DNA from 2 places in the Streptomyces sp. NPDC102451 genome. Region 1 is predicted to be linked to the other one. Evidence: riboswitches for the same ligand, from Rfam matches in the RefSeq annotation. Region 1 holds a riboswitch; the other holds the start of a gene.
What was found. Region 1 has a riboswitch for S-adenosylmethionine ahead of thrC (threonine synthase). Riboswitches for the same ligand answer to the same signal wherever they lie in the genome.

Region 1 (11,569 bases):
TCTCGATCTCGGCGCGGATCTGCTTGACGCGGCCCTGAACCTGGTCGCTGTCGCCGCCACCGTCGACGATGGTCGTCTCGTCCTTGGTGATGACGACCTTGCGGGCGGTGCCGAGCAGGTCGACGCCGGCGTTCTCCAGCTTGAGGCCGACCTCCTCGGAGATGACGGTGCCACCGGTGAGGATGGCGATGTCGCCGAGCATGGCCTTGCGGCGGTCACCGAAGCCCGGAGCCTTGACGGCGACGGACTTGAAGGTGCCACGGATCTTGTTGACGACCAGCGTCGACAGAGCCTCGCCCTCGACGTCCTCCGCGATGATCAGCAGGGGCTTGCCCGACTGCATGACCTTCTCGAGCAGCGGAAGGAGGTCCTTCACGTTGCTGATCTTGGAGTTGACGATCAGGATGTACGGGTCGTCGAACGACGTCTCCATACGCTCCATGTCGGTGGCGAAGTACGCCGAGATGTAGCCCTTGTCGAAGCGCATACCCTCGGTGAGCTCGAGCTCCAGACCGAAGGTCTGGGACTCCTCGACGGTGATGACGCCTTCCTTGCCGACCTTGTCCATCGCCTCGGCGATCTTGGCGCCGATCTCGGTGTCGGCAGCGGAGATGGAGGCCGTCGAAGCGATCTGCTCCTTGGTCTCCACGTCCTTCGCCTGCTCCAGCAGAGCGGCGGAGACGGCCTCGACGGCCTTCTCGATGCCACGCTTCAGAGCCATCGGGTTGGCACCCGCGGCGACGTTGCGCAGGCCCTCGCGGACGAGCGCCTGGGCGAGAACGGTGGCGGTGGTCGTACCGTCGCCGGCGACGTCGTCCGTCTTCTTGGCGACCTCCTTGACCAGCTCCGCACCGATCTTCTCGTACGGGTCCTCGAGCTCGATCTCCTTGGCGATGGAAACACCATCGTTGGTGATCGTGGGCGCGCCCCACTTCTTCTCGAGGACGACGTTACGGCCCTTGGGGCCGAGGGTGACCTTGACGGCGTCGGCGAGCTGGTTCATCCCGCGCTCGAGACCGCGCCGTGCCTCCTCGTCGAACGCGATGATCTTGGCCATGTGAAGTGGTCCTCCCGGACAGGGGTGGATTTCTCCGGACCGAGAGGCGCCCGCGACGGACGGCCAGCGTGCGCGGTGGTTCATTGCTCCACCGTGCCTGCGGGCCTCACCGGCCCGGTCCAAGTTTCTGTCACTCTCACCTGGAGAGTGCTAACGCCAATGATTAGCACTCGACCCCAGAGAGTGCAAGCGCCTTCCAGGGGAACCGCGGACGCACGCGGGGCCCGTACCCCGGTGGGAGGTACGGGCCCCGCGTGCGTGAGTAGTGTCGTCGGACGACCGCGCCGAGCTCAGCCGACGGCGAGCTTGACCATGTCGGCCTGGGGCCCCTTCTGGCCCTGCGAGATCTCGAATTCAACTCGCTGACCCTCTTCGAGGGTGCGGTACCCGTCCATCTGGATCGCGCTGTAGTGGACGAAAACATCCGCACCACCGTCGACCGCGATGAAGCCGTACCCCTTCTCCGCGTTGAACCACTTGACGGTGCCCTGAGCCATGCCTAACTCCCCTATTACTGGCCCTTGCACGAGCACCGCACTTCGCGGGCCCGGGTCAGAACTCACCCTCCGACAGGAGAGGGTGGCGTGCGCCGGAACGCGTCGACCGCGGCCGAATGTATCTGCCCAACTGCCCTCTGCAACAGGTCAATCGGACGAGAATTCTGGGCACACGTGATCGCACGCATTGGGGGAATTCATAGGATTCCAGGGCAAGTCGGGCCTGACAAAGGCCACTTATGCCTCAAGGAGTTCACGTACTTTGGCTGCTTCTTGTCGCGGCCGGGCGCATTCTCATATGCGGGCGGCATGGGCAGCTGCGGGGACTTCCCCAACTGTACCGCGCTCAACCATGCAGAATGGCCCCCTCCGCTTCTATCGCGGAGGGGGCCACGGTGCTCACACTGCGCAATGCGCGGGATCAGCCTCCGGCGACGGCCGGGATGATCGAGACGCCCGCGCCGTCCGGGGTGACCGCGTCCAGGCCGCCCTCGAAGCGCACGTCGTCGTCGTTGACGTACACGTTGACGAAGCGGCGCAGCTTGCCCTGGTCGTCCAGGACGCGGGCGCCGATGCCCGGGTGGTTCTGCTCCAGGGAGGCGATGACCTCGGAGAGGGTCGCGCCCTCCGCCGGGACCTCGGCCTGGCCGCCCGTGTAGGTGCGGAGGATGGTGGGGATACGGACCTTGACGCTCATGTGGGTGCCTTCCTTCGGTCTCGGGTGGTCAGAAGCTGTTGTCTTACTCCGGTTGGGATCAGGTCGAGGGGGCTGGTGCCTTCGGATCCAAGGCGGAGGAGGGCGTCGACGCGGAGCGTCGGCAACCGACGACAACGCCGGAGACGGAGGTGCCAGCCCCCTCGACCCCCGACCGGGGTAAGACAACAGCTTCTCAGTTGGCGGCGGCGAGGCCCGCGTCGCGGAACGCGTCCAGGCTGGGCCGGATCGTCGCCGACAGGCCGGTCGTGGGGGCGACCGCGTCGAGCGTCTTCAGTCCGTCGCCGGTGTTCAGGACGACGGTGGTGAGGGACGGGTCCAGCAGGCCGGCGTCGATCAGCTTCTTCGTCACGCCGACCGTCACCCCGCCCGCGGTCTCCGCGAAGATGCCCTCGGTGCGGGCCAGCAGCTTGATCGCGTCGACCACCTGCTCGTCGTTCACGTCCTCCACGGCGCCGCCGGTGCGCCGGGCGATGTCCAGGACGTAGGGGCCGTCGGCCGGGTTGCCGATCGCCAGGGACTTGGCGATGGTGTTCGGCTTCTGCGGGCGCACGACGTCGTGGCCGGCCTTGAAGGCGGCGGAGACCGGGGAGCAGCCCTCGGCCTGGGCGCCGAAGATCTTGTACGGCTTGTCCTCGACGAGGCCGAGCTTGATCAGCTCCTGCAGGCCCTTGTCGATCTTCGTGAGCTGCGAGCCGGACGCGATCGGGATGACGATCTGGTCGGGCAGCTGCCAGCCGAGCTGCTCGCAGATCTCGTACGCCAGGGTCTTGGAGCCCTCGCCGTAGTACGGCCGGAGGTTGACGTTGACGAAGCCCCAGCCCTCACCGAGCGGGTCGCCGATGAGCTCCGAGCAGAAGCGGTTGACGTCGTCGTAATTGCCCTCGATGCCGACCAGTTCGCCGCCGTACACCGCGGCCATGACGACCTTGCCCTGCTCCAGGTCGTGCGGGATGAACACGCAGGAGCGGAAGCCGGCGCGGGCGGCGGCGGCGCCCACGGCACCGGCGAGGTTGCCGGTGGAGGAGCAGGAGAGGGTGGTGAATCCGAAGGCGCGGGCGGCCTCGACGGCGATGGCGACGACACGGTCCTTGAAGGAGTGCGTCGGGTTGCCGGAGTCGTCCTTGACGTACAGACCGCCGGTCACGCCCAGCTCGCGGGCCAGGTTGTCGGCCTTGACCAGCTTGGTGAAACCGGGGTTGATGTTGGGCTTGTCCGCCACATCGGAGGGGACGGGCAGCAGCGGCGCGTAACGCCAGATGTTGTCGGGGCCCTCGGCGATGCGCTTCTTCAGCTCTTCGGGGGAGCCGCTCGGCAGGTCGTACGCCACTTCGAGCGGCCCGAAACAGGACGCACAGGCGAAAATGGGACCGAGCTCGAAACGCTCGCCGCATTCGCGGCAGGAAAGCGCTGCGGCGGGACCGAGGTCCACGGTGGAAGAATTGGTGTCGGCTGCAACTGTCTGCACGGCCATGATGGCGGAGGCCCTTTCTCCTCATCTTCCTTGCGACGTATTTCGCCACAAGACGGAATTGGCACCTTCCCCACCGTGACCTCGCGGTCGGCAGGAGGGTTGCCGGGACTTCAACGGGCCGTTCCCTCAGTCCCTCTGGATGAGCGCTATGGCACCGGACCATGGATCCGGGCGTTTATTCGCGGACCGACCCCGACATGCGAGGGTCATCCGCGTTGTTCAAGACTGTAACCGAAGCACCGGACGGTTGAGATAGTCGTCCGAACCGCGAGATGGATCACATACAGGGAGTATCGACCGTGCTGGAAGAGGTGGAACGCTGGCTGAGCAGGCGTTCCTGGTCTGCTGCCGACCGCCCGCTGGACCGGCTCACCGCCGCCCGCGCGCGGGATCCGCACCGTTCGCGCGTGAGCGTCGTCCTGCCCGCGCTGAACGAGGAGGAGACGGTCGGCGCGATCGTCGCGGAGATCCGGCGCGAGCTGATGGAGAAGGTGCAGCTCGTCGACGAACTGGTGGTGATCGATTCCGGTTCCACCGACGGCACCGCCGAGGAGGCGCGGCGGGCCGGCGCCCGGGTCGTGCACCGGGACGCGGTTCTCCCCAGGATCCCCGCGCTCCCCGGCAAGGGCGAGGTCCTGTGGCGGTCACTGCTGGTCACCAGCGGTGAGATCGTCTGCTTCGTCGACGCGGACCTCAAGGACTTCTCCGCGGACTTCGTCTCCGGGATCGTCGGCCCCCTGCTGACCGACCCGTCGGTGCAGTTCGTGAAGGCCATGTACGACCGCCCGCTGGGCGAAGCCGCAGGCCAGGGCGGCCGGGTGACCGAACTGGTGGCCCGCCCGCTGCTCAATCTGCACTGGCCGATGCTGGCCGGCTTCGTCCAGCCGCTGGGCGGCGAGTACGCGGTGCGGCGCTCCCTCCTGGAACGGCTCCCCTTCCCCGTCGGTTACGGAGTGGAGCTGGGCCTGCTCGTCGACGCACTGCACACGGTCGGCCTGGACGCGCTGGCGCAGGTCGACGTGGGCGTACGCAGACACCGCCATCAGGACGGCCAGGCCCTCGGCCGGATGGCGGCCACGATCTACCGCACGGCGCAGCTGCGGCTCTCCCGGGGGGCCCTCGTACGTCCCGAGATCACCCAGTTCGAGCGGGGACCCGGCGGATTCGTGCCGCACACCCATGCGGTGGACACCGAGGAGAGGCCGCCGATGCGGGAGATCGCGGAGTACGCGTCACGGAACGCGGCGTAACGGTTCTTCTGCGCCCGGCTCCACACCCGGCTCCGCACCCGCCCCACGCCCGTCTCCGCACCCGCTTCACGTTTGGCGGCTTCCCCGACGGGCTAGGTTCGGGTACATGGTCTCCGAGCACGCCGCCCAGGTCCTCGTCGCGTCCAACCGCGGCCCCGTGTCGTACGCACTGCGGGAGGACGGCACGCTCGACTCGAAACGGGGCGGGGGCGGGCTCGTCTCCGGCCTCAGCGCCGTGGACGACAAGCTGTGGGTGTGCGCCGCGCTCAGCGACAGCGACCGCGAGGCGGTCAGGCGCAGGGTCTCCGAGCCCGGGGTCCGGATGCTCGACATCGACGCCGGGGTGCACGCCGACGCGTACAACGGCATCGCCAACTCGGTGCTCTGGTTCGTCCACCACATGATCTACGAGACGCCGGTGGAGCCCGTCTTCGACGCGGAGTTCCGCAGGCAGTGGGCCTCCTACGAGGCGTACAACCGGGCCTTCGCCGAGGCGCTCGCCGAGGAGGCGGGCGAGGGCGCCTCGGTCCTGGTGCAGGACTACCACCTCTCGCTGGTCCCGGGCATACTGCGCGAGCTCCGCCCCGACCTGCGGATCGGCCACTTCTCGCACACCCCCTGGGCTCCCGTCGACTACTTCCGGCTGCTGCCCGACGACATCGGCGAGCAGCTCCTCAAGGGCATCCTGGGCGCCGACCGGGCCGCGTTCCTGACCCGCCGCTGGGCGGACGCCTTCATCGGCTGCTGCACGGAGATCCTCGGCGGCACCGGCCGCACCCGGATCGGGGTGCACGAGCTCGGCGCCGACGCGGACTTCCTGCGCCGCCGCTCCCGTGAGGCGGACGTGGACGACCGGATGGAGATCCTGCGGGAGCAGGTGGGCGCGGACCGGCGCACGATCGTGCGGGTGGACCGCACGGAGCTCTCCAAGAACATCGTCCGCGGCATGCACGCCTACCGTGCGCTGCTGGAGGAGCGCCCCGAATGGCGCGAGCGCGTGGTCCACGTGGCCTTCGCCTACCCCTCGCGGCAGGACCTCGCGGTCTACCGGGACTACACGGCGGAGGTCCAGCGGGTCGCCGACGCCATCAACGCGGAGTACGGCACGGAGGGCTGGACCCCCGTCCTGCTCCACGTCGACGACGACTTCGCCCGCTCCCTGGCGGCGTACCGGCTGGCGGACGTGGCTCTGGTCAACCCGATCCGCGACGGCATGAACCTGGTCGCCAAGGAGGTCCCGGTCGTCTCGGACCACGGCTGCGCACTGGTGCTGTCCCGGGAGGCGGGGGCGTACGAGGAGCTGGGCGAGGACGCGATCGTGGTCAACCCGTACGACGTGTCGGCCACGGCCACGGCGCTGCACGAGGCGCTCACCATGGACCCGGGCGAGCGCGGCGCCCGCACGAAGCGCCTGGCCGCTGCGGCGACGGCGCTGCCGCCGCAGCAGTGGTTCCTGGACCAGCTGGACGCGCTGCGGGCCTAGTCCTTCGTGATCCGCCGGGCGATCGAGTGGAGCAGCTCCGCCACCGCCACCGGGCCCGGCAGCACCAGGTCCGCGCGCTCGGCGAGTTCGGGGACCTCGGTGCCGCTGCACACGAGCAGGCCCTTCGTCCCCCGGGCGCGGAGCTCCTCCACGGCGGCGTACGCGGCGAGGTCGCCGAGGTCGTCGCCGGCGTAGAGCACGGCCTCCGCGCCGGTCTCCTTCACGTACTCCTCCAGCGCCACGCCCTTGTCCATGCCCGGCGGGCGCAGCTCCAGGACGAGGCGGCCCGGTTCGACGATCAGACCGTGGCGGGCGGCGAGGTCCCCGAGGGGCCCGCGCAGGGCCTCGAAGGCGCCCTGCGGGTCGGCTGCGCGGCGGGTGTGCACGGCGACCGCGCGGCCCTTCTCCTCGATCCAGGCGCCCTCGCCGACACCGGTCCCCGCCAGCACGGCGGGGAGCTCCGCGAGGGCGCCCTCGACGCCGGGGTCCGGGGCGGGGGCGTGCACGGTGGCGGTGGCGGCGTCCCAGCGTTCGGCGCCGTAGTGCCCGAGGACGACGAGATGATCAAGCCCGGCCGCCCCGGCGAAGCCGCCGTACCGCACGGCGGTGTCGGCCGGCCGCCCGGTGATCACGGCGACGGCGGCGACCTGCGGGGCGAGCGCGGAGAGGGCGGGGAGGACATCGGGGTGCGCCCGGGACTGCTCCGGGTCCGGGACGATGTCGGCGAGCGTGCCGTCGAAGTCCAACGCGACGACCGCACGCCGGGGCCGTTCGAGGAGCGCGGCGAGGCCGTCACGGCCGGCCTGGCTGGACGGGGTCGGGAGGGGACGTACCGGATTACCCATACCCCGAGCGTATCGGCGCCCACCGCCCACGGGACCACATCAAGCCCCGCCGGCGATTGAGGCGACCTCGAACAGCAGCCCCATCAAGCCCCGCCGGCGATTGAGGCGCGGGGTCCGGGGCAGAGCCCCGGAACGGGCCCGGCCCGGACCGGCGGCAGCCTCAGCGCCGCCCCCGCCTCGCCTCCCGAACCCTCCGCAGGCGGTTCACCGTCACCGGATCCGCCTCCAGCGCACGGCGGTCGTCCAGCAGCGCGTTGAGCAGCTGGTAGTAGCGGACCGGCGAGATCCCCAGCTCCTCCCGGACCGCCCGCTCCTTCGCGCCCGGCCCCGCCCAGGACCGCCGCTCCAGGGCCAGCACCGCACGCTCCTGCCCCGAGAGCGGGGCGGCGGAGTCGGCCGGTTCGTCGGAGGAGGCGGAGGGGGAGGCGGAGGCGGTCATATCAACCAACCTACCTACTCCGCGCTCTCCGCCTGCCGGGCCTTCGACGCGATCTCCACGAGCACGCTCTCCGGGCTGCCCCCGGGCTCGACCGCGGACCCGATCTTCTCCTTGATCGTCTCGCTGGCCTGCGCCCACGACGTCTTGCCGAACGGGTACAGCTGCGAGTTCGGCAGCGCCGAGAGGAACTCGTGCAGCGACTTGTGCTTGCTGTCGGCCTCCATCGCGGCGGACGCACTGCTGGTCACGGGCAGCAGGTCGTACTGGTCGGCGAAGGACAGCACGTTCTCGTCCGTGTAGGCGAAGTCGAGGAACTTGCCTATCTCGACCCGGTGCCCGTTCTGCTTGAAGCCCATCATCCAGTCGGCCACACCCATCGAGCCCTTGGTCGGCCCGTCGATCCCGGGCAGCGGGACCATACCGACCTGGACGCCCTTCTTCTCGGCCTCCTGCATCAGCGTCGGGTGGCCGTTGAGCATGCCCACCTCGCCCTCGGTGAACGCCTCGAAGGCCTTCGCCCGGTCGAGCTTCCCCGGGGCGACGGGCCCGGTGAGGCCCTTGCCGACGAGGTCCTTCTTCAGCCACTGGAAGGTCGTGATGTTGGCCGGGGAGTCGATGTCGTAGTTGCCGACCTCGTCCGTGTAGCCGCCGCCCCCGCTGAGCAGCCACATCAGGGTCTCGGCCTGGGACTCCTCCGGGCCGAGCGGCAGGGCGAAGGGGTAGGTCACGCCGCGCGCCTTGAGCGCGGTGGCGTCGCTCTGGATGTCGTCCCAGGTCTGCGGGGCGCCGAGACCCGCCTTGGCGAACAGGCCCTTGTTGTAGAAGAGGAGCCGGGTGCTGGCCACGAACGGAAGCCCGTACAGATTGCCGTCGACCTCACCCGCGTCCGTCAGCGAAGGCAGGAAGTTGGACCCCGTACGGATGGCTATCGTCTCGTCGGCGGTGTAGAGCTTGCCCGCCTTGGCGTAGTCGGCGTACGCCCCGATCTGCGCGATGTCAGGGGCCTCGCCGGCCTTCACCATCTCGGCGACCTTGCGGTCGACGTCCTTCCAGGAGTAGACGCTGACCTCGACCTTGATGTCGGGGTTGGCCTTCTCGAACTTCCCGGCGACGTCGTCCCAGTACTTCTGGGAGCTGTTCTCCGCATTGGTGCCGTAGTCGGCCGCGACCAGCCGCAGCGTGACGTCGCCTCCGGGGTCCGAACCGCACCCCGACAGCGTTGCCGTCATACCGAGTGCGGCCACCACCGCGGTCAGACCCACATAGCGCCGCTGCACAGCCCTTGCCCATCCCTAACGTTCCGGTCGACGCGGACGTCACCGCTCCGACGACGAACCCGCGATCCTGCTACACGCCGACGCGGAGGTCTACACCACCGGTCCAGCAAACCGGCAATCTAGCAGGACCGTTTTGTATGGGTGCTCAACAAACCTCGATAGTGGACTAGACCTTTTAGGGGTCGGCGGGCGAAACTGTCTCCGTGAGACACGTCATCGCCCTCGATGTGGGCGGCACAGGAATGAAGGCCGCCCTGGTCGGGGCCGACGGCACCCTGCTCCACGAGGCGCGCCGGGCCACCGGCAGGGACCGTGGCGCCGAGGCCGTCGTGGAGACGATCCTGGGCTTCGCCGCGGATCTGTACGCGTACGGCGAGGAGCACCTCGGCGAATCCGCCGTCGCCGCGGGCGTCGCCGTACCGGGCATCGTCGACGCGGAACGCGGCATCGCCGTCTACGCCGCCAACCTGGGCTGGCGCGACGTACCCCTGCGCAAGCTGCTCGGCGAGCGGCTCGGCGGCATACCGGTCGCGCTCGGCCACGACGTCCGGACCGGCGGCCTCGCCGAAGGACGGATCGGCGCCGGCCGGGGAGCGGACCGCTTCCTGTTCGTGCCGCTGGGCACCGGGATCGCCGGGGCCATCGGCATCGCCGGCACCATCGAGGCGGGCGCCCACGGCTACGCGGGCGAGATCGGCCACATCGTGGTCCGGCCGGACGGCCCGGACTGCGGCTGCGGTCAGCGCGGCTGTCTGGAGACCCTCGCCTCGGCCGCCGCCGTGTCCCGGGCCTGGGCCGCCGCCTCCGGCGACCCCGACGCGGACGCCGCGGACTGCGCGAAGGCCGTCGCCTCGGGCGATCCGGCGGCCCTGCGCGTGTGGCAGGACGCCGTCGACGCGCTCGCCGCCGGGCTGGTCACCGCGCTCACCCTGCTGGACCCCCGCACGCTCATCATCGGTGGCGGTCTCGCCGAGGCGGGGGAAACCTTGTTCACACCACTGCGTGCGGCTGTCGAGGAACGGGTCACGTTCCAGAAGCTGCCTCACATCGTCCCGGCGGCCCTCGGGGACACCGCCGGATGCCTGGGCGCAGGGCTGCTCGCCTGGGATCTACTCTCCACGGAGGTATCCGCCTGATGGCCGGACGCGCAGACAGCACCGTTCTCGCAGGTGCCCGGGTGGTGCTTCCCACCGGCACCGTCGAGAACGGCCGGGTGATCGTCGAAGGCACCCGGATCGCCGGCAGCACGCGGGAGGACACCCGGACCCTCGACCTCTCCGGCCACTGGCTGGTCCCCGGATTCGTCGACATGCACAACCACGGCGGCGGCGGCGCGTCCTTCGCCACCGGGACCGCCGAGGACGTCCTGACCGGGGCGCGGGCGCACCGCGAACGCGGCACGACGACCGTCGTCGCCTCCACCGTCACCGGTGACATGGACTTCCTGGCCCGCCAGGCCGGTCTGCTCTCCGAGCTGGTCGAACAGGGCGAGCTCGCCGGGGTCCACTTCGAGGGCCCCTTCATCTCCCCGTGCCGCAAGGGCGCCCACAGCGAGGAGCTGCTCCGCGACCCCGACCCCGCCGAGGTCCGCAAGCTGCTCGACGCGGCACGCGGCACCGCGAAGATGGTCACCCTCGCCACCGAACGCCCGGGCGGCATCGAGTCCGTACGGCTGCTCGCCGAGCACGGGGTGATCGCTGCGGTCGGCCACACGGACGCGACGTACGAGCAGACCGTCGAGGCGATCGACGCGGGCGCCACCGTGGCCACGCACCTCTACAACGCGATGCCCGCCATCGGCCACCGCGACCCGGGCCCCGTCGTGGCGCTCCTGGAGGACGAGCGGGTCACCGTCGAGCTGATCAACGACGGGACGCACCTGCACCCGGCCGCCCTGGAGCTCGCCTACCACCACGCGGGCGCCGGCCGGGTCGCCCTGATCACCGACGCCATGGACGCGGCCGGCGCGGACGACGGCTTCTACGAGCTCGGGCCGCTCGCCGTCGAGGTCAAGGACGGGGTCGCACGGCTCGTGGAGGGCGGCTCGATCGCGGGCTCCACCCTCACCCTGGACACCGCGTTCCGCAGGGCCGTGACCATCGACCGGATCCCCGTCGACGACGTCGTCCGGTCCATCTCCGCCAACCCGGCCCGGCTCCTCGGCCTGTACGACCGGGTCGGCTCGCTGGAACCTGGCAAGGACGCCGACCTCGTCGTCCTGGACGCGGACTTCGCGCTCAAGGGCGTCATGCGCCGCGGCGAGTGGATCGTGGAGCCCCCGCTCGGATGACGGCGGCCCCCGGCAACGGGCGGTTGAACACGTAACGAAGAGACGGCGGTTGTCCCGGAGACCTGGGACGGCCGCCGCCTCTTTGGCATGATCACCGAGGACAGCGCCGCGGGGAGACGGCGCGTGGGTACGGACGACCAAGGAAACCGGGGGCCGGTACAGGTGATACTGACCGTCACACTGAACACGGCACTCGACCTGACCTACGCCGTCCCCGCCCTCGTCCCGCACGCCAGCCACCG
Region 2 (11,569 bases), on a different contig from region 1:
CAGCGTGGACCGGATTCCCGAGATCGCCGAGGCCATCGCCGCGCTGGACAGTGTCAGCGAAGTCTTCTCGGTCACCGGTACGTACGACCTGATCGCCATGGTCCGGGTGCCCCGGCACGACGATCTCGCCGACGTCATCCCCGGCCGGATCAGCAAGATCCAGGGCGTCGAGGCCACCGACACCCATGTAGCTTTCCGTACGTACTCGCAGCACGACCTCGAGGCGGCCTTCGCCATCGGTCTCGACGGCTAGTACGGCGTACTGCATACGGCTCCGGCCGGGCACGGGAGATGCCTCCCGTGCCCGGCCGGAGCCGTATCCGTGTCAGACCTGCGCCGCGCCCCGGTCGGGCACGCAGCGGCCCTCCTCGGTGCGGTAGGTCCAGCGGGCGCCCTTGCTCACCAGCTCGCGGACGGCACCCAGGAACCGCTCGATGTGCTCGTCCGGCGTGCCGGCGCCGAAGCTCACCCGGATCGCGTTGAGGGACCTCTCCCCCGGCCCGGCCTCCGGCGCGCCGCACTCGCCCGGGTCCTGGGGCTCACTGCCCAGCAGGGTCCGCACCAGCGGGTGCGCGCAGAACAGTCCGTCGCGCACCCCGATGCCGTACTCGGCGGAGAGCGCCGCGGCGAAGTGCGAGCTGTTCCATCCCTCGACCACGAAGGAGATGACGCCGACCCTCGGGGCGTCGCCGCCGAAGAGCGAGAGCACCTTGACCTCGGGGACGTCGGCGAGGCCCTCGCGGACCCGGGTCACCAGCTGCTGCTCGCGGGCGACCAGCCGGTCGAAGCCGGCCTCGGTCAGGGCCTTGCAGGCGGCGGCGATGGAGTAGACGCCGATGACGTTGGGCGATCCCGCCTCGTGGCGGGCGGCGGTGGTGTGCCACTCGACGTCCACACCGCCGTCGGTGCGCCGGGCGACCTTGCGGGAGGCGCCGCCGCCCGCGAGGTACGGCTCCGCGTCCACCAGCCAGTCGGCGCGGCCGGCGAGGACACCCGAGCCGAAGGGCGCGTACAGCTTGTGCCCGGAGAAGGCGACCCAGTCGACGTCCAGCTCGGCGATGTCCACCGGGTGGTGGGGCGCCAGCTGCGCCGCGTCGAGCACGATCCGCGCCCCGTGGGCGTGGGCGGCGGCGGCGAGTTCTCGCACCGGCCACAGCTCCCCGGTGACGTTGGACGCGCCGGTCACGCAGACCAGTGCGGGTCCGTAGGGCTCGCGGTCGGCCAGTGCCCGCTCCAGCGTGGCGACGGCCTGGTCCGGGGTGCGCGGGGCGTCGAGGTAGGTGACGCGGGCGTCGCGCCAGGGCAGCAGCGAGGCGTGGTGCTCGGTCTCGAACACGAACACCTCGCAGCCGGCGGGAAGCACGGCGGCGAGCAGGTTGAGGGAGTCGGTCGTCGAGCGGGTGAAGACCACCTGGTCCTCCGCACGGCAGCCGAGGAACTGCGCCACGGTCTCGCGGCTGCCCTCGAACAGATCGGTGGAGAGCTGCGAGAGGTATCCGGCGCCACGGTGCACGCTGCCGTAGTACGGGGCGTAGGCCGCCACGTCGTCCCACACCCGCTGGAGGGCGGGGGCGCTGGCCGCATAGTCGAGGGCGGCGTAGGTGACGTCTCCGCCCGTCACGAGCGGAACGGTGACATCGGCACCCAGAACCGGCAGCGGGGCACAAATGGACTGGTCGACGGCAGCGGTGGAGACAGACATGGCGAACTCCCGTAAGAGGCAGGCGAAATCCTCGCGCCGGCGGCAGTGCGCGGCAGCGCGGGAAGAAAGGAAAAGAGGTGTGCGGAGAAGGGCGTGGCGCCCTATCGCATTCGCTTGCTCACAAGAGGCTCCCTGGGACCAGGACCCCAAGGGGTGGCATCCGAACGATGCCGAGGGGCCCGCGCTTGCCACAGACCTCGCTGCCTGCGGCCTGGTCTTCACCCGGGGCACCCCGCCACGGACGGAGGGTTGCCGGACAGCGGGCCGGGGCCGTAGTCGCTGTCACTCATGACCTGCGCAGCATCTTGCCATACCCACGGTGACGCGCAAGGGCGCAGTCCGCGATCCGGACTGCGCCCTGGCTCACACCGTGCGCGCTCAGGCGTTGCTGGCCGCCACCCAGCGCTCCAGCGCGCCCTTGGCCGCCCCCGAGTCGATGGACTCGGCGGCCCGCGCGATCCCGGCCGAGAGCTGCTCCTCCAGCGTGCCCGCGCCCGGGTCAAGCGCGACCAGCGCGGCAGCGGTGTTGAGCAGCACCGCGTCCCGTACGGGGCCGGTCTCCCCGTCCAGCAGCCGGCGGGCCACGTCCGCGTTGTACGCGGAGTCGGCGCCGCGCAGCGCCTCGACGGGAACCAGCTCCAGGCCGACGTCACGCGGGTCGAAGGCCTGCTCGCGGACGGCGCCGTCGCGGACGATCCACACCCGCGAGGTGGCCGTCGTGGTCAGCTCGTCGAGGCCGTCGTCCCCCCGGAAGACGAGCGCCGAGTTCCCCCGGTCCGCCAGCACGCCGGCGACGATGGGCGCCATCTTCGGGTCGGCGACGCCGATGGCCTGGGAGCGCACCCGGGCCGGGTTGGTGAGCGGGCCCAGGATGTTGAACGTGGTCTGCGTGCCGAGCTCCTTGCGCGCCCTGGCGGCATACCGCAGGGCGGGGTGGAACTTGACCGCGAAGCAGAAGGTGATGCCCGCTTCCTCGGCGACGGCGACGACGCGCTGCGGCGTCAGTTCGAGATTGACGCCGAGCTTCTCCAGTACGTCGGAGGCCCCGCTGGCCGAGGAGGAGGCACGGTTGCCGTGCTTGACGACCTTGGCGCCCGTCCCCGCGACGACGATGGCCGACATGGTGGAGATGTTGACCGTCTTGGCCATGTCGCCGCCGGTGCCCACGATGTCGACCGTACGGCCGGGCACCTCGATGGTGTGGGCGTGCTCGTACATGGCGCGGACGAGTCCGGTGACCTCGTCGACGGTCTCGCCCTTGGCCCGCAGGGCGATCGCGAAGCCGGCGATCTGCACGTCGGTGGCCTCGCCGCTCATGATGCGGTCCATGGCCCACGCGGTGTCGTCCGCGCCCAGGTGCTCACCGCGCAGGAGGGGGGTCAGCACGCCGGGCCAGGTACGGGCCGCCACGCTGTCGCCGCCGTCCTGGGTCACAACGTTCATGGTCCGCTCCTGGGGTCCACAGCCGATACACGTATGCCTCCCACCCTATCCAGCCCCGGGGACAGCGAAGAGCCCCGTCCATCGGATGGACGGGGCTCCCGCTGTGGCGTTCAGCTGAGGTGATCAGTGGTGGCCGTGGCCGCTGGTGATCTCCTTGTACTCCTCGGCGGTGGGCTTGGCGATCTGGTTGTCCTCGCCGTAGTAGCTCCTGCTGAGCCTGGCCCGCAGCTTCTGCAGCGCCGACGGCTTGCGCTCGACACCGTTCTCGTCGACCGTCGGGCCGATCTCGAGCGGCTTGTACTGCTCGTGCGCCGTGAGCGTGTGCAGCTGCCCCTGGCCGAGCGGCTCGTGGATCTCGACGAACTCACCGTGCGGCAGGCGCTTGATGGTGCCGGACTCGCGTCCGTGCAGCACCTTCTCCTTGTCCCGGCGCTGGAGGCCGAGGCAGATCCGCCGGGTGACGACGAACGCCAGGACCGGTCCGACGAAGAACGCGATCCGGACGAACCAGCTGATCGCGTTGAGCGACAGGCTGAAGTGGGTCGCCCAGATGTCGTTGCCGCCGCCGATGAGCATGACGAAGTAGATCGTCACCCAGGCGACACCGAGCGCCGTCCGGGTCGGAGCGTTGCGCGGCCGGTCCAGGATGTGGTGCTCGCGTTTGTCCCCGGTGATCCAGGACTCGATGAACGGGTAGAGCGCGAGCGCCGCCAGGATCACACCGAACAGGACCAGCGGGATCAGCACACCGAGGACCAGCGTGTGGCCCCAGAGGTTGATCTCCCAGCCGGGCATCACACGGACGAAGCCTTCGGCGAAGCCCATGTACCAGTCCGGCTGGGCGCCCGTGGACACCTGGTCGGGACGGTAGGGGCCGAGCGCCCAGATCGGGTTGATCGAGGCGATGCCCGCGATGATGGCGATGAAGCCGAAGACCAGGAAGAAGAACCCGCCGGCCTTGGCCATGTACACCGGCAGCAGCGGCATGCCGACGACGTTCTTGTTCGTACGGCCCGGACCCGCGAACTGGGTGTGCTTGTGGAAGAAGACCAGGATGAGGTGGCCGACCACGAGCCCGAGCATGATGCCCGGCAGCAGCAGGATGTGGATCGAGTAGAACCGGGCGATGATGTCGCCGCCGGGGAACTCCCCGCCGAACAGGAACATCGAGATGTACGTGCCCACGATCGGCATCGACAGGATGGCGCCCTGCGTGAAGCGCACACCCGTGCCGGAGAGCAGGTCGTCCGGGAGCGAGTAGCCGGTGAACCCGGTGAACATGCCGAGGACGAACAGCAGGAAGCCGAACAGCCAGTTGATCTCACGCGGCTTGCGGTACGCGCCGGTGAAGAACACCCGGAACATGTGCACGAACATGCCGGCGAGGAAGATCACCGCTGCCCAGTGGTGGATCTGCCGGACGAGCAGACCACCGCGGACGTCGAAGCTGATGTCCAGCGTCGAGGCGTAGGCCTCGGACATCCGGATGCCCTGCATCGGCTCGTACGAGCCGTGGTAGACGACCTCGTTCATGCTGGGGTGGAAGAACAGCGTCAGATACACACCCGTGAGGATGATGATGATGAAGCTGTAGAGGCAGATCTCACCGAGCATGAAGGACCAGTGGTCCGGGAAGATCTTGCGCATGTTGGCCTTGGCCAGGCCGTAGATGCCGAGCCGGCCGTCCGCCCAGTCGGCCACCCGCTCACCGGCGGGCGCCTTGCGCTGTGTTTCCGTCGCAGTACTCATCCGCGCTCCCAGAAGGCAGGACCGACGGGCTCTTCGAAGTCACCGAGCGCCTCGAGGTTGCCCTCGCTGTTCACACCGATCCGCAGCTGCGGAAGGGGGTGACCGGCCGGACCGAAGATGACGCGGGCGCCGTCGGAGAGGTCGAAGGTGGACTGGTGGCACGGGCAGAGCACGTGATGCGTCTGCTGCTCGTACAGGCTGATCGGGCAGCCGACGTGGGTGCAGATCTTGGAGAAGGCCACGATTCCCTCGTGGGCCCACTCACGCTCCTGCTTGTCCTTGATGTTGTCCGGCTCGATCCGGATGATCATCAGGGCGGCCTTGGCGATCTGCGTCTGGAAGTCGTGCGCGTCCTCCTCCAGGCCCTCGGGCATGGCGAAGGTCAGCGAACCGACGACGACGTCCTCGGGGCGCAGCGGCTCCATGGTGTTCATGTTGACGAGCTGCTTGCCCTTGGCCCACAGGGTCTTGCGGAGCTTCTTCTCCGGCAGCGGACCGAGGTCGCGCAGCAGCACCACACCGGAGAGCGGCACCAGGGCCAGCGCACCGAACATGGTGTTGCGGATCAGCTTCCGCCGTCCGATCGCGGACTCCCGCGCACCGTCCGCGAAGTCGGCCATGACCTTGGCCTTGACCTCGGGCGTCGCCTCGATGGCGTGACGGTCGTCGGCCACCTCCACGTCGGACATCAGGGTGCGCGCCCAGTGGACGGCGCCCGCGCCGATGAGGAAGAGGGCCAGACCCAGGGTCAGCCCCAGGGAGAAGTTGAGCGCGCTCACATGGCCGAACGGCCAGATGTAGACGATCTTGTCGACCGGGAAGATGACGTACGAGGCGATGAAGCCGACCGTCGCCAGCATGGACAGCGTGAACAGGAAGGCGACGGCTCGCTCGGAGCGATTCGCAGCCCGTTCGTCGATGTCCTGGATGCGCGGCTTGTGGGCCGGCAGCCCCGGGTCGGCGAACGGGTCGCCCGCACCCTCTACCGCGCCGTGCGCGGTGCCCTGCTCTACCGGCAGGTTCTCTTCTGGAATCTGTTGGCTACTCATGACTTCTTGGCCTTAGCGGTGTGGGCCGCGACCCATACGGCGATGGCGACCAGGCCGCCCAGGCCGAAGATCCAGCCGAAGAGACCTTCACTGACGGGGCCGAGGCCACCGAGCGAGAGGCCGCCGGGGTCTTCGGACTCATCACCGTTGACGGTCTTGATGTACGCGATGATGTCTTTCTTCTCCTGCTCGGGCATGGTGCTGTCCGGGAAGGAGGGCATGCTCTGCGGGCCGGTCTGCATGGCCTCGTAGATGTGCTTCGGGCTCACGCCTTCGAGGTCCGGGGCGTACTTGCCGTTCGTCAGCGCGCCGCCCTTTCCGGTGAAGTTGTGGCACTGCGCGCAGTTGGTGCGGAACAGGTCACCGCCCTTGGCCACGTCCGCGCCGGCAGGGTCGACCTGGCTTCCGGTGGGCGTGATCGGACCGGCGCCCAGGGACGCGACGTACGCCGCGAGCTGGTCGATCTCGGCCTGGCTGTAGATGACCTTCTTCTTCGGGACCTGGGCGCCCGGCTGCTGAGCCGGCATGCGTCCGGTACCGACCTGGAAGTCGACGGCGGCGGAGCCGACGCCCACGAGGGACGGCCCGTCGGTGGTGCCCTGACCGCCGGATCCGTGGCAGCTGGCGCAGCCCACGGAGTAGAGCTTCTTGCCCTCGTCGATGGCGAGGGACTGGGCGGTTTCGTCGGCCTGCGCCTTACCCGCAGGCGCAAACGCGGCGTACAGCCCCCCGGTAGCCGCCAGCGCGAGGAGTAGTACGACGACCGCCGCCAGCGGATGGCGTCGTCGTGCGGAGAGCTTTTTCACGGATTACCCCGGTGTCAGGATCTTCTGCGTCGATGATGGGTGGGTGCGAGCCCGGTTACTTGATCATGTAGATCGTGGCGAACAGGCCGATCCAGACGACATCGACGAAGTGCCAGTAGTAGGACACGACGATGGCGGCGGTGGCCTGCTCATGGGTGAATCTCGAGGCCGCGTATGTCCTGCCCAGGACGAGCAGGAAGGCGATGAGACCGCCTGTCACATGCAGACCGTGGAAGCCGGTCGTCAGGTAGAACACCGAACCGTACGGGTCGGAGGACAGGGAGAGACCCGCCTCCTTGACCAGCTCGGTGTACTCGAGGACCTGGCCTCCGATGAAGATCGCACCCATCACGAACGTGATGATGAACCAGGTGCGGAGCTTCTTCACATCGCCCCGCTCCGCGGCGAATACGCCGAGCTGGCAGGTGAGAGAGGAAAGCACCAGGATCGTGGTGTTCGTCGCCGAGAACGGGAAGTTCAGATGGTGAGCCATCTCCTTCCAGTGATCGGGTCCCATCACCGATCGCAGGGTGAAGTACATCGCGAAGAGGGCCGCGAAGAACATCAGCTCGGAACTCAACCAGATGATGGTTCCGACGCTGGTGAGGTTCGGCCGATTGACCGACGGGTGCGCGTGCCCGGTTTCTACTGTCGTTGCTGTCGCCACGACCGACATTATGTCGGTCGCTTATCCCGCCCTCACTCCGGGGGGTGCCGTTCGGTGTGTCAGTGGGGTGTGTCCGCACCGAACGGCCCATCGAATCGCTGACTTCACCGGTGCTGACAGGCAGTCCGCCGGAGTACGATCCGCCCATCGGTTCATGCCCGCAGAGCCCCGAGAGCCCCCGAGAACACAGACGTCACGGAGGAACAATGCAGCCGACCGCCACGGTCCTGGTCTACAGCGACGACGCCAACACCCGCGAGCAGGTGAGGCTGGCAGCCGGGCGGAGGCCTGCGGCGGACGTGCCGCCGGTGGAGTTCCTGGAGTGCGCCACCCTGCCCGCCGTCCTGAGCGCCCTGGGACGGGGCGGCGTCGACGTCTGCGTGCTGGACGGCGAGACGGCTCCCGCGGGCGGCATGGGCGTCTGCCGGCAGATCAAGGACGAGGTCTTCGACTGCCCGCCCGTGCTGCTGCTGATCGGACGCCCGCAGGACGCCTGGCTGGCCACGTGGAGCCGTGCGGACGCCGCTGTGACGCATCCGGTGGACCCGGTCGACTTCGCGGACGCCCTGGCCTCGCTGCTGCGCCACAGGCTGGCCGTGGAGGCCTGAGGCGGAGGGGCCCCGAACCCCTCCGCGGTGTTCTTCCGGGGCGCGGCGCACTCCCGGCCGGGTCAGACCTGGGGGCGCAGCCGCGCCGTCCGGACGTCGGTGCCGGAGTCGGGGTCGGGCGTGGAGCCGCCGTGCAGGGCGCTGCCCTTCTGCCAGGCGTCCCAGGCCAGGTTCCAGTCGCCGAAGCCGTTGTCGAACGGCGTCATCGTCTCGCCGTCGCTCCCGACGACCTTGACGATGTCGCCCTCGCGTACGGTTTCGAAGAACCATTCGGCGTCGGCGGTGCTCATCCCCGTACAGCCGTGGCTGACGTTGGCGTTGCCCTGCGAACCCGTCGACCAGGGCGCCGCGTGGACGTACTCGCCGCTCCAGGTGACGCGTGTGGCCCAGTAGACGGGCAGGTCGTAGGACTCCGAGGAGCCGGCGGAGATGCCGATGCTCTCACCGCGCATGCGTACGAACTGTTCCTTGGCCAGCACCACCTTGACGCCGTTGCGGGTGTCGAAGCCGGGCTTGCCGGTGGTGACCGGCAGGGTGTTGATCACTTCACCGTTGCGCAGAACGGTCATGGAGTGGTCCGAGGCATCGGTGATCGCTTCTATGCGGTCCCCGGTGCGGAGCTTCAGGGGCTTGGCGGCGGCCCCGTACAGGGCGTTGGTGACCTTGATGCCCTTGAGGTTGCTGCGGACGTCGATGGTGGCGTCGGCGGGCCAGTACTCCTTGGGGCGGTAGTGCAGGGTCTTGTCGTCGACCCAGTACCAGGAGCCCGTGACGGCGGGGGCGGACCGGACCTGCAGCCCGCGTTCCACGGTGGCCCGTGAGGCCTTGTCGGCGACCGGAGCGCTGAGTTCCGCTGTGAGGGGCTGTCCGACGCCGTAGGTGCCCGCCTGCGGGCCGAAGGTGACCTTCAGGAACTTCTTGGCCGCGGCGGTGCCGAAGGCGTACGTACGGCTGCCGGGAGCGCCGTCGCCGTTCTCGGTGGAGACCTTGACGGTGTATCGGGTGCCGGCCGCGAGCGGGGTGGTGGAATGCCACCGCTTGCCGTCGGCGTCGAGTTCGCCGGCCAGGTGGCGGCCCTCGGTGTCGATGGCCGTCACGTCCGTGATCTTCGCGTCGTCGTCCTTGACGGTGGCTTCGAGTGGCTTGTCGGGGTCGGCCTTCTTGTTCTCGGCCGGACCGTTGAAGGAGATCAGGTCGGCGGCGTCGTAGGGCTCCAGGGACAGTTGATGGCCGTCGGGCTCGCCACAGGCGGTCGCACCCGCTACCAGGGTCACGACCAGCAGAGTGCAGCTCACTACGGTGCGGATGCGCGGCGTGTGGTTCATGAACCCACGCTAAGAAGATTCATCCGATCCAGCGCGTTCAATGACTGCAAACGGGGGCCCGGCCCGCTCATTGCTGAGCGGACCGGGCCCCCGTACGGGTGCGACTCGCCCGGTGAGGGCGTGTCGGGCACTACTGGGTGCGGTTCTCTCCCCGGTAGTACTCGAAGACCCAGCCGAAGAGGCCGATCAGGAGCAGCGGGGCCGAGAAGTAGGCCAGCCACCAGCCGAAGACGACGGCCATGAAGAGGAAGGCGCCACCGATGGCCAGCGAGAGCGGCTGCCAGCTGTGCGGGGAGAAGAAGCCCACCTCACCGGCCTCGTCCGCGATGTCGGCTTCCTTGTTGTCCTGGGCCATCGCGTCGACCCTGTTGGCCGTGAAGGCCAGGTAGAAGCCGATCATGATGGCCAGTCCGAAGGCCAGGACCAGTGCCGTGGTGCCGACCGGCTCCTTGGACCACACGCCGTACGTGACGGCCATGGCCAGCAGGAAGACGCTCAGCCAGAGGAAGAGCTTGCCCTGGATCTTCACTTGCCGTCCTCCTTGCCACCGACGAGGACCTTGTCACCCTCGGACAGGTGATCGAGCTGCTCGAGTGCCGCGATCTCCGGGTGGTGCAGGTCGAACGCCGGCGATTCGGAACGGATCCTCGGCAGGCTGAGGAAGTTGTGCCGCGGGGGCGGGCAGGACGTCGCCCATTCGAGCGAACGGCCGTAGCCCCAGGGGTCGTCGACCTCGATCTTCTTGCCGTACTTGGCGGTCTTCCAGACGTTGTACATGAAGGGAAGCATCGACAGTCCGAGCACGAACGAGGAGATCGTCGAGATCGTGTTCAGGGCGGTGAAGCCGTCGGCGGCGAGGTAGTCCGCGTACCGACGCGGCATGCCCTCGGCACCGAGCCAGTGCTGCACCAGGAAGGTGCCGTGGAAGCCGATGAACAGCGTCCAGAAGGTCATCTTCCCGAGCCGCTCGTCCAGCATCTTGCCGGTGAACTTCGGCCACCAGAAGTGGAATCCGGCGAACATCGCGAAGACCACGGTGCCGAAGACGACGTAGTGGAAGTGCGCGACGACGAAGTACGAGTCGGAGACGTGGAAGTCCAGCGGCGGCGAGGCCAGGATCACGCCGGTCAGACCACCGAAGGCGAAGGTGATCAGGAAGCCGACCGACCAGAGCATCGGTGTCTCGAAGGACAACGACCCCTTCCACATCGTCCCGATCCAGTTGAAGAACTTCACACCGGTCGGTACCGCGATGAGGAATGTCATGAACGAGAAGAACGGCAACAGCACGCCGCCCGTGACGTACATGTGGTGCGCCCACACCGTCACCGAAAGGCCGGCGATGGAAATGGTCGCCGCGATGAGGCCGATGTAGCCGAACATCGGCTTGCGGCTGAACACCGGAATAATTTCGGAAATGATTCCGAAGAATGGTAGCGCGATGATGTACACCTCTGGATGGCCGAAGAACCAGAAGAGGTGTTGCCAGAGCAATGCGCCGCCGTTGGACGCATCGAAGATATGTGCGCCGAATTTTCGGTCCACCTCCAGCGCGAAGAGCGCGGCGGCGAGGACCGGGAAGGCCAGCAGGACCAGGACACCGGTCAGCAGGACGTTCCAGGTGAAGATCGGCATACGGAACATCGTCATGCCGGGGGCGCGCATGCAGATGATCGTGGTGATGAAGTTGACCGAGCCGAGGATCGTGCCGAAGCCGGAGAAGGCCAGACCCATGATCCACATATCGGCGCCGACACCCGGCGAGCGGACGGCGTCCGACAGCGGGGAGTAGGCGAACCAGCCGAAGTCGGCCGCACCCTGCGGGGTGAGGAAGCCGGCCACCGCGATCAGCGAACCGAAGAGGTACAGCCAGTACGCGAACATGTTCAGCCGCGGGAACGCCACGTCGGGCGCGCCGATCTGCAGCGGCATGATCCAGTTCGCGAACCCGGAGAACAGCGGCGTCGCGAACATCAGCAGCATGATCGTGCCGTGCATCGTGAACGCCTGGTTGAACTGCTCGTTCGACATGATCTGCGTACCCGGACGGGCCAGCTCGGCGCGCATGAAGAGCGCCAGGAGGCCACCGATGCAGAAGAAGGCGAACGATGTGACCAGGTACATCGTGCCGATCGTCTTGTGGTCGGTGGTGGTCAGCCACTTGACGACGACACTCCCCGGCTGCTTGCGCCGCACCGGCAGCTCGTCCTCGAACGAGTC

Region 2: it holds a riboswitch for S-adenosylmethionine, as region 1 does, so the genes downstream of both, ACIRD8_RS02580 (aminotransferase class V-fold PLP-dependent enzyme) here and thrC (threonine synthase) in region 1, are expected to answer to the same signal.

The regions. Positions count from the first base shown of each region.
Region 1 covers NZ_JBIWKD010000003.1:518,207-529,775, forward strand. Annotated here, with positions in the region: gene groL (chaperonin GroEL) at 1-1,057, opposite strand, end outside; gene ACIRD8_RS09490 (cold-shock protein) at 1,348-1,554, opposite strand; gene ACIRD8_RS09495 (MoaD/ThiS family protein) at 1,976-2,251, opposite strand; gene thrC (threonine synthase) at 2,445-3,743, opposite strand; SAM riboswitch class I at 3,762-3,889, opposite strand; gene ACIRD8_RS09505 (glucosyl-3-phosphoglycerate synthase) at 4,043-4,993, shown strand; gene ACIRD8_RS09510 (trehalose-6-phosphate synthase) at 5,100-6,476, shown strand; gene otsB (trehalose-phosphatase) at 6,473-7,321, opposite strand; gene ACIRD8_RS09520 (DUF3263 domain-containing protein) at 7,482-7,760, opposite strand; gene ACIRD8_RS09525 (extracellular solute-binding protein) at 7,775-8,989, opposite strand; gene ACIRD8_RS09530 (ROK family protein) at 9,280-10,173, shown strand; gene nagA (N-acetylglucosamine-6-phosphate deacetylase) at 10,173-11,327, shown strand; gene ACIRD8_RS09540 (1-phosphofructokinase family hexose kinase) at 11,490-11,569, shown strand, end outside.
Region 2 covers NZ_JBIWKD010000001.1:529,630-541,198, reverse strand. Annotated here, with positions in the region: gene ACIRD8_RS02585 (Lrp/AsnC ligand binding domain-containing protein) at 1-253, shown strand, start outside; gene ACIRD8_RS02580 (aminotransferase class V-fold PLP-dependent enzyme) at 326-1,702, opposite strand; SAM riboswitch class IV at 1,879-1,996, opposite strand; gene trpD (anthranilate phosphoribosyltransferase) at 2,081-3,145, opposite strand; gene ACIRD8_RS02570 (cytochrome bc complex cytochrome b subunit) at 3,269-4,894, opposite strand; gene ACIRD8_RS02565 (Rieske 2Fe-2S domain-containing protein) at 4,891-5,943, opposite strand; gene ACIRD8_RS02560 (c-type cytochrome) at 5,940-6,749, opposite strand; gene ACIRD8_RS02555 (heme-copper oxidase subunit III) at 6,805-7,425, opposite strand; gene ACIRD8_RS02550 (hypothetical protein) at 7,623-8,024, shown strand; gene ACIRD8_RS02545 (Ig-like domain-containing protein) at 8,087-9,349, opposite strand; gene ACIRD8_RS02540 (cytochrome c oxidase subunit 4) at 9,480-9,878, opposite strand; gene ctaD (cytochrome c oxidase subunit I) at 9,875-11,569, opposite strand, start outside.